3 regions of the Kluyvera sp. CHPC 1.2972 genome follow, and region 1 is predicted to be linked to each of the others. Evidence: predicted binding sites of a transcription regulator. Region 1 holds the regulator's gene; each other region holds the start of a gene.
What was found. Region 1 encodes PurR, which represses purine synthesis genes. Its sites were predicted from a motif close to CANGCAAACGTTTGCNTG; they were not measured.

Region 1 (3,281 bases):
CAAAAATTTTGCAGGCAGAAAATGTGGTCTGAATATTCACTGGAAGTGGTTGATGCGGTGGCACGTAACGGTAGTTTTAGTGCCGCCGCGCAGGAACTGCACCGCGTGCCTTCTGCGGTGAGCTATACGGTACGCCAGCTGGAAGAGTGGCTGGCTGTTCCCCTGTTCGAACGGCGCCATCGCGACGTTGAACTTACTCCCGCTGGCGTATGGTTTTTGAAGGAGGGGCGGTCTGTTATCAAAAAAATGCAGATCACTCGCCAACAGTGCCAGAAAATTGCTAACGGCTGGCGAGGGCAGTTGGCGATTGCCGTCGATAATATCGTGAAACCGCAGCGAACCCGGCAGCTGATTGTCGATTTCTATCGCCACTTTAGCGACGTGGAGCTGATTGTTTATCAGGAAGTGTTTAATGGCGTCTGGGATGCATTGGCCGATGGCCGCGTGGAGCTGGCGATTGGTGCCACTCAGGCGATTCCGGTCGGTGGCCGCTTCGCGTTTCGTGATATGGGGATGCTCAACTGGCACTGCGTGGTGGCGAGTATCCATCCGTTGGCGCAGATGGAGGGCCCGCTCAGCGATGATGTGTTGCGCAACTGGCCGTCGCTGGTGCGCGAAGATACTTCGCGTTCGCTGCCGAAGCGGACGACCTGGCTACTCGATAACCAGAAGCGTGTGGTGGTGCCGGACTGGGCTTCATCGGAAACCTGTATCTCGGCGGGACTATGCGCGGCGATGGTACCGGGGCATCTGGCGCAACCGTGGTTGGAAAATGGGGAGTGGGTGGCGCTACAGCTTGAAAACCCGTTCCCGGATGCCGCCTGTTGCCTGACCTGGCAGCAAAGCGAAGCATCGCCGGCATTAAGCTGGCTGCTGGAATATCTGGGGGATAGCGAGACGCTAAATGAAGAGTGGCTGCGGACACCCGAGTAGGGTGTCCGTGGGTAATGCTTAGCGGCGGTAGTCGCGGAACGGACCGTCGGCCACGGAACGACGTTCGATAAGACGCGGATGCACCTCAATCGACTGCGAGGTCTCGCGTTTGCTAACGATACGGTCCATCAGCATGTTAAACGCCGTTTCACCGAGCGAATCTTTCGGCTGGTGAATCGTCGTCAACGCCGGGGTGAAGAAACGGGAGTTGCGCACGTTATCATAACCAATCAGCGAAATGTCCTGCGGCACGCGAAGACCCATTTCATCTGCGGCGCACAGTGCGCCCATCGCCATGATGTCGCCACCGCAGAAGATAGCAGTAGGGCGCGGCTGCTGCGACAGGATCTGCTGCATTGCGCGATAACCGGATTCAGGCTCAAAGTCACCCTGTACAATCCAGTTCTTCGGGACGTTGATGTGCGCTTCTTCCATCGCTTTCATAAAGCCCGCCAGACGACCCGCGCCGGTGTTACGCTCCAGTGGACCTGGGATCACGCCGATATCGCGATGACCGCGCTCAATCAGGTAACGGCCTGCGGTATAGCCGCCTTCAAAGGCGTTATCGATGACCGAGTCGGTGAAGTCCGCTTTAGCCTCGCCCCAGTCCATCACCACCATCGGGATGTGACGGTACTCTTCGAGCATCGTCAGTAGGGATTCCGGATACTCGGAACACATGACCAGCAGGCCATCCACGCGCTTTTGCGCCATCATCGACAGGTAGGCGCGCTGTTTTTCCAGGTTGTTCCAGGCGTTGCCCAGAATCAGGGTATAGCCCTTCTCAAAGCAGTTTTTCTCAACGGCTTCGATAATTTCGGCAAAGTAGGCCGCTTCGCTGCTGGTCGCTAGCAAACCAATCGATTTGGTGTGGTTCACCTTCAGGCTACGGGCAACGGCGCTCGGAGAGTAGTGCAACTCTTTGATCGCCGCCCAGACGGCTTCACGCGTCTCCTCGGCGACAAAACGCGTTTTGTTAATTACATGTGATACGGTTGTAGTGGAAACGTTTGCGCGCTTCGCTACATCTTTAATAGTTGCCATTCCATCTCACTCCAGACCCTGGCCTGCCCCTGATAAAATCGAAAGGAAAACGTTTGCCTTCACACACCCTGACGCAATTTTGTGGATTGCGATTCGCCGGGAAAACGATACAGGACGACAGGAGGGGGTCAATGGCCGGTACGCTTATAAATAAGCGTCGAATTTTGACTTATCCTGACGCAAAGTGGAAGAGTAAAAACCAACATCCTGCTAAATCTGTGAAGATTTTTGCGCAATACTGTGCAAAAATGCGTTAGCACAGTTTTGCTGTAGCGATAAAAAGGAGAAAAGTTGATGAGTACCGAACTTAAGATGTCACTCACCACCACCGTCATTACCCTTGCGCTGATTGTTGCCGCAAGTTTGACTGCTGTACTGCATTAATTCCTCTGCGAGGGGGCGTCCGCTCCCTCCTGTCTGATTGTTACCCGTTTAGCAATAATCTTTTGCTGTTTTGTACACTTCTGTTTTTATGTGATTGATGTCATGCTTTTGCCCATTATCGACATGCCGCGTCTGTCGTGCGGCCAACCGGAGCATTTGCATGAAAATTAACTTTCCCTTACTGGCGTTAGCCATTGGGGCCTTTGGCATCGGGACCACCGAATTCTCGCCAATGGGGCTCCTGCCGGTCATCGCTAAGGGCGTAGACGTCTCCATTCCCGCTGCCGGGATGCTCATTAGCGCCTATGCCGTAGGGGTGATGGTTGGCGCACCGCTGATGACGCTGCTCCTTTCACATCGTGCTCGCCGTAACGCCTTGATCTTCCTGATGGCGATTTTTACCCTCGGCAACGTACTGTCGGCGATGGCGCCGGACTACACCACGCTGATGCTGTCGCGCATTATCACCAGCCTTAACCACGGTGCATTCTTCGGCCTCGGTTCCGTTGTTGCCGCCAGCGTGGTACCGAAGCATAAACAGGCCAGCGCCGTGGCGACCATGTTTATGGGGTTGACGATTGCCAATATTGGTGGCGTTCCAGCGGCAACCTGGCTTGGCGAAACCATCGGCTGGCGGATGTCATTCCTGGCAACGGCAGGCCTCGGCATTATTGCTATTCTGGGGCTGTGGTTCTCTCTGCCGAAGGGCGGGGCGGGTGAAAAGCCGGACGTGAAGCGCGAGTTGTCGGTGCTGGTACGTCCGCAGGTGCTGTCGGCGCTGCTGACCACTGTACTGGGCGCAGGGGCGATGTTTACGCTCTATACCTATATTTCACCGGTGTTGCGTACGATAACTCACGCCACGCCAGCGTTTATTACGCTGATGCTGGTGCTGATTGGCGTGGGCTTCTCCATCGGTA
Region 2 (3,281 bases), 390 kb from region 1:
CAGAAAAGAACGAAAAAAAGCCGGGGCGACCCGGCAAAAACACAATGAGGGAGCAAATCTTAATCGGTGATGAACCAGTCGTCCGCGCTCTCCCAGGTCTCCTGGAGGATCTCGCTAATGCGGTCTTTATCTTCTTTAATGCCGCCGATGACGGAGAGGTTGTTGTTGGCCGCGTAGCGCACGCTGACGGTGCCTCCGCTGTCCGGAAATTGATCGTTAATACGGCGGGAAAGTTCGTCTGCTAGCGCGTCTAGCGCACCTGCAGGCAGTGCAGTGGTTTTTGCAACGGTAACTTCAATACGCATAATTGCCCCCTGTGTAATATACTGGATATTTATACAGTTACCTTGCGGCTTTTACAACAGGGGGCGCGAAATTATTTTTTCACCGTCCAGCGCAGCGTTTCGCCGGCCAGGAACGGCACCAGCGTATCGTCGCTGAGCGCGATAGTTTCGGCAACCAGGCTCTCTTCACGCGCCAGCTCGACAAAATCGTCGTTCACCGGCAGGCCGTAGAAGCGTGGGCCGTTTAGTGAGCAGAACGCTTCGAAGTGCTCAAGCGCGTTCATCTCTTCAAACACGGTAGCGTAACTTCCCAGTGCCGTTGGGGCGTTAAAGCAGCCTGCGCAGCCGCAGCTTGCCTCTTTGCGATGCCGGGCGTGCGGCGCTGAGTCGGTACCGAGGAAGGCACGGGTAAAGCCGCTGGCAACCAGTTCACGCAGCGCCTGCTGGTGAGTATTGCGCTTAAGGATTGGCAGGCAGTAGAGGTGAGGGCGTACGCCGCCAACCAGCATATGGTTGCGGTTGAACATCAGGTGCTGAGGGGTAATGGTGGCGGCGATCAGTTCATTGCCGTCGCGTACGTACTCCGCTGCATCTTTGGTCGTGATGTGCTCGAAGACAACTTTCAGGCCCGGTAGGCGCTGGCGCAGCGGCTCCATCACGGTGTCGATAAAGCGCGCTTCACGGTCGAAGATATCAATTTCCGCGTGGGTGACTTCACCGTGCACCAGCAGTGGCATTCCCAGTTTTTCCATACGCTCAAGCACCGGCATAATCGCATCGGTGCTGGTGACGCCGTGGCTGGAGTTGGTGGTGGCATTCGCCGGATACAGTTTGGCTGCGGTGAATACACCTTCGTTAAAACCGCGCTCCAGCTCGTTCGGGTCGAGGGTGTCGGTTAAGTAGCAGGTCATCAGCGGCGTGAAATTGTGCCCGACAGGCACGGCATCAAGAATGCGCTGGCGGTAGGCGATAGCCGCATCCACGGTGGTAATTGGCGGAACCAGGTTCGGCATGATAATTGCGCGGCCATACAGCTCACTGGTATACGGGACAACCGTTTTCAGCATCTCACCATCGCGAAGATGGATATGCCAGTCGTCTGGGCGGCGAATTTTCAGAACGTGCGGTAATGCGGTCATTTGAGGCTCCGGCTGGTGGAATATCAGTCATTTTTTGCCGGGCACTAAGGATAAGCGGAAACGTTTTCCTTTGCATCCTTTTCCGTGAAATTTGTTTGCGAAAGAAGAAAACCCTCTCCTTGAGGGGAGAGGGTTTAAATGGTGAGTTTCGGGAATTTAGTCCGTGAACGGGATAATGATTTCGCCCGGTTTCACCTCAATACCCTTGGCAAATTTCTTCGCCAACGCTTCACCCTGGCTGGCATCTTCTTTCAGCACATAGGCAGGCTGCTTGTTAAAGTACGTGCGCAGCGACTGGTTGAGGTAAGGGATCAGCGTCTGTACCACCGTTTGCATCTTCTCCGGTGTTACCTTCGCATCCTGGATCTCCATCTCCTGAAGGTAGATAGCGCCTTGTTCTTTGTTGAACACCGGCAGTGCTTTCAGCGTCAGAGCGATATTCGCTTTCTGGCTGCCAAAGAGGGAGTTCATATCCAGTTTCGCATCGCCGCTCAGCGTCACTTTGTTCGGCTCTTCACGACCAATCGCGCTGGAGAGGTTACTCAGGACGATATGGGCATCGGCTACGCCGGGTACGCCAATATCTTTCGAGAAATTATTCCGCTTCTGTAACGCCTGGTTAATCTCCTGCTCGCTAACGGAATATTGCGTGAGTTGATTACAGCCAACCACCAGGCCGCTGACGATCAATGCGGCAATAACAAACAATTTTTTCATGAGGTTCCTCAAGGTAAAACGTTCGGTGCATCCTGACATAAAGCAGCATACCCTGTTAGTAGAACTCTGACAGCGGAAAATGCTGAAAGTGCCGCGGTGAAGGCGCAGGGAGAGCCATAAGAGGCAGATTTTTACGCCGGAACGCTTAGCCGCTGTTTCACGCAAAAGCCGTTATGCGGCGAAATCACGGGCCTATTTTTGTTTTGTGTCAGCGGCCTTTGCTTCACCCGATGCCGTTTTCTCATGGAGGAAGTCGGCATCGTTTTCAGCATGATTGTCATCGTTCATGGCCTTTTTAAACCCTTTTAGCGCAGCACCAAAATCGGAACCCAGAGAGGCGAGTTTTTTCGTACCGAATAACAGAACAACAAGAACGACAATCACTAACAGTTTGGTGACGCTAATTTCGCCCATAATGGCACCTTAATAGAACAGATAGAGAGAATAGTCGTTGGCGTAATGAACACCACGCCTGAGTATTTGGGTTGCGAATTTTCGCAAATCAGCGCTTTATTTATTTGTCTCTTAATGGCATTGATTTCGCATCGTTCATCTTTACGCATGACTCGGCACAATATTACGGCCTGCGATAAAGTTGAGGTTAAGGTAACATCTTCATTTTGCCGGACTATCTCACTCTTTCACGTATTGCCAGCGATAGGGCTTTTTGATCACAATGCGTCATGACAATTGTTGTTTTCATTGACTGCCGTGGGCAGGTAGAGTGAGACGACCAGGGTATATGTTGGGTACAGGAGTAGTGAGATGTTTGGCTATCGCAGTAATGTGCCGAAAGTTAGGTTGACCACCGACCGGTTAGTGGTGCGTCTGATTCATGATAGAGACGCCTGGCGTCTGGCCGACTATTACGCCGAGAATCGGCAATTTTTAAAGCCCTGGGAACCGATTCGTGACGACAGTCATTGCTATCCTTCCGGCTGGCAGGCGCGCCTGTCGATGATTAATGAATTTCATAAACAGGGGAGCGCTTTCTATTTCGCGCTGCTTGACCCGGAAGAGAAAGAGATTATCGGCGTGGCGAACTTCTCCAACGTGGTACGTGGCTCGTTTCATGCCTGCTACCTCGGCTACTCCATCGGTCAGAAATGGCAAGGGCAGGGGATGATGTATGAAGCGCTGA
Region 3 (3,281 bases), on a different contig from region 1:
CAGCCTGATGGCTGGGTAAGCAAAAGAAGGGCGGGTATGCGCAAGCAGCCCGCCTTTTTTCTTATCCCTGAACCACCACGGCCGCCGCGGCGATTTTGGCACGCTCGACGGCCTCTTCAACGCTGTCTGCGGTTGCCAGCGCCACGCCCATACGGCGAGAACCCGCAATATCCGGTTTACCGAACAGACGCAGCTGTACCCCGGCGCTTAGCGCATTCTGCACGTTATCAAAGGTGACGTTGCGGCTGGTCAGCGTGGGCAGCAGTACCGCCGAAGCGGACGGGCCGTACTGACGGATGGCGCCAATCGGCAGCCCCAGGAAAGCGCGAACGTGGAGGGCAAACTCGGAGACGTCCTGCGATATCAGCGTCACCATCCCGGTATCATGTGGGCGAGGGGAGACTTCGCTGAACACCACGTCATCACCACACACAAACAGTTCTACACCGAACAGGCCATAGCCGCCCAGCGCCAGCACCACCTCGCGGGCGATTTCCTGCGCACGCGCCAGCGCCAGTTCGCTCATCTGCTGCGGCTGCCAGGATTCGAGGTAGTCACCCTCTTCCTGACGGTGACCCACTGGAGCACAGAAGTGAACGCCGTCGACGGCATTGACGGTCAGCAGAGTGATTTCGAAATCAAAATTAACCACCCCTTCAACAATTACCCGGCCTGCACCGGCGCGGCCGCCTTCCTGCGCATACTGCCAGGCCTGCGCCAGTTGATCTTCTCGGCGAATAAAGGTCTGGCCCTTGCCGGATGAACTCATCACCGGCTTCACGATGCACGGCAGGCCGATATCGGTGACTGCCTCGCGGAACTGCGTTTCGCTGTCGGCAAAGTGGTAGGCTGAGGTCGGAAGCTTGAGGGTTTCCGCCGCCAGACGGCGAATGCCTTCACGGTTCATCGTCAGTTTGGTTGCCCGGGCGCACGGCACGACCTTCTGCCCGGCCTGCTCAAGCTCAATCAGCGTGTCCGTGGCGATGGCTTCAATTTCCGGCACGATAAAGTCTGGTTTTTCCTGTGCGACCAGCGCTTTCAGTACGTTGCCATCGAGCATGTTGATAACGTAAGCGCGGTGCGCGACGTGCATGGCCGGTGCATCGGCGTAGCGGTCGACCGCGATCACTTCAATACCTAAGCGCTGGCATTCGATCGCCACTTCTTTACCTAACTCACCTGAACCCAGAAGCATTACGCGCGTCGCAGCGGGACGCAGAGCTGTTCCTAATAACGTCATTACCCATTCCACCGTCTATCCAAAGTTTGGCGCATTATAAACGAAAACGTTTGCGTCTGTCTTGCGAGTGGCACAAAAGGCTGATGAAACGTAGGATGAGGGGAAAGGTTATGTTGGCAATGAGCGCGACTTTTGCCAGGCTTAATAATGAATTAACACGACAAGAAGAATAACGAGATGCCACCTAAAGCGAAACGGATACCCCACACCATGACTTTGCATGGTGATACGCGCGTCGATAACTACTACTGGCTTCGCGATGACACGCGCGCCAAACCGGCGGTGCTGGATTACCTGCAGCAGGAGAATGCCTACGGGCGTGAAGTGATGTCCTCCCAGCGCAGCCTGCAGGATCGCGTGCTGAAAGAGATTGTCGACAGGATCCCTCCGCGTGAGGTTTCAGCGCCCTATATCAAAAATGGCTATCGCTATCGCCAGGTGTTTGAGCCGGGCCGTGAATATGCGATTTACCAGCGCCAGGCGTTAAACAGCGATGAGTGGTCCTTGCTGATTGATGAAAACAAACGGGCGGCGCACAGCGAGTTCTATACCCTGGGTGGGCTAAACGTTGCACCAGACAATAACCTGTTGGCGGTGACCGAAGATTTTCTCTCCCGCCGCCAGTACAGCCTGCGTATTCGCCATTTGGAAAACGAAACCTGGCTGCCGGAAGTGATCGACGATGTTTCACCGGGTGTGGTGTGGGCCAACGATTCGCGCGTGCTTTACTACGTGCGCCAGCACCCAACGACGCTGCTGCCGTGGCAGGTGTGGCGACATCAGATTGGTGCTGCCGCCGAGCAGGACGAGCTGATTTACGAAGAGCAGGACGAGACATTTTATGTCAGCCTGCATAAAACCTCGTCACGCCAGTACGTGGTGATTGCGTTGTCCAGCACCACCACCAGTGAAATGCTGCTGCTGGATGCCGACCAGGCAAACGCCCAGCCGCGCGTCTATGTCCCGCGCCGTAAAGATCATGAGTACAGCCTCGATCACTACCAAAACCAGTTCTACCTGCGTTCTAACCGCGAGGGTAAAAACTTCGGCCTGTACCGCAGTGAATCCTGGGAAGAGGCCGAGTGGCAAACTCTGATTGCGCCGCGCGATGCCGTGATGCTCGAAGATTTCACGCTGTTTCGCGACTGGCTGGTGGTGGAAGAGCGTCAGCATGGCTTAACCAGCCTGCGGCAGATCCATCGCCATCGCCAGCAGGAAACGGCCATTGCCTTTGACGATCCGGCCTATGTGACCTGGATTGCCTATAACCCGGAGCCGGAAACCGCCTGCCTGCGCTACGGCTATTCGTCAATGACCACCCCGGACACGCTGTTTGAGCTGGATATGGACAGCGGCGAGCGCCGCGTGCTGAAACAGCAAGAGGTGAAAGGGTTTGATGCCAGTCATTACCGCAGTGAACGTATCTGGATTACCGCACGCGATGGCGTTGAGGTGCCCGTGTCGTTGGTCTATCGTCATGAGCATTTCCGTCGCGGTAAAAATCCGCTGCTGGTCTACGGCTACGGCTCCTACGGGGCCAGTATGGACGCCGACTTTAGCAGCAGCCGCTTAAGCCTGCTCGACCGGGGCTTTGTCTTTGCCATCGCCCATATTCGCGGCGGTGGTGAACTGGGGCAGCTCTGGTACGAAGAGGGAAAATTCCTCAAGAAGAAAAACACCTTCAATGACTACCTGGATGCCTGCGATGCGCTGCTGGCGAAAGGCTATGGCGACCCGGCGCTCTGTTATGGGATGGGCGGCAGCGCGGGAGGCCTGTTGATGGGAACCGTGATTAACGAGCGTCCTGAACTGTTCCATGGCGTTGTTGCGCAGGTGCCGTTCGTCGATGTGGTAACTACGATGCTCGATGAGTCGATTCCACTGACCACCGGTGAGTTTGAGGAGTGGGGGAATCCGCAGGATGAAACCTACTATCGCTATATGAAGTCCTATAGCCCTTATGACAACGTTAAGGCGCAGGCTTACCCGCATCTTCTGGTGACCTCGGGATTGCATGATTCCCAGGTGCAATACTGGGAAC

Region 2: pyrC (dihydroorotase) is a predicted target of PurR. The motif match lies at 1,477-1,494, and genes of this name have one in related genera.
Region 3: purT (formate-dependent phosphoribosylglycinamide formyltransferase) is a predicted target of PurR. The motif match lies at 1,280-1,297, and genes of this name have one in related genera.

What each region holds. Positions count from the first base shown of each region.
Region 1 covers NZ_JAPKIB010000003.1:56,196-59,476, reverse strand. The annotation lists gene punR (DNA-binding transcriptional activator PunR) at 22-933, shown strand; gene purR (HTH-type transcriptional repressor PurR) at 952-1,977, opposite strand; gene cydH (cytochrome bd-I oxidase subunit CydH) at 2,272-2,361, shown strand; gene V6944_RS06255 (MFS transporter) at 2,522-3,281, shown strand, end outside.
Region 2 covers NZ_JAPKIB010000003.1:441,615-444,895, reverse strand. The annotation lists gene dinI (DNA damage-inducible protein I) at 60-305, opposite strand; gene pyrC (dihydroorotase) at 377-1,423, opposite strand; gene V6944_RS08195 (lipoprotein) at 1,580-2,140, opposite strand; gene tatA (Sec-independent protein translocase subunit TatA) at 2,333-2,554, opposite strand; gene rimJ (ribosomal protein S5-alanine N-acetyltransferase) at 2,906-3,281, shown strand, end outside.
Region 3 covers NZ_JAPKIB010000001.1:169,187-172,467, reverse strand. The annotation lists gene purT (formate-dependent phosphoribosylglycinamide formyltransferase) at 62-1,240, opposite strand; gene ptrB (oligopeptidase B) at 1,418-3,281, shown strand, end outside.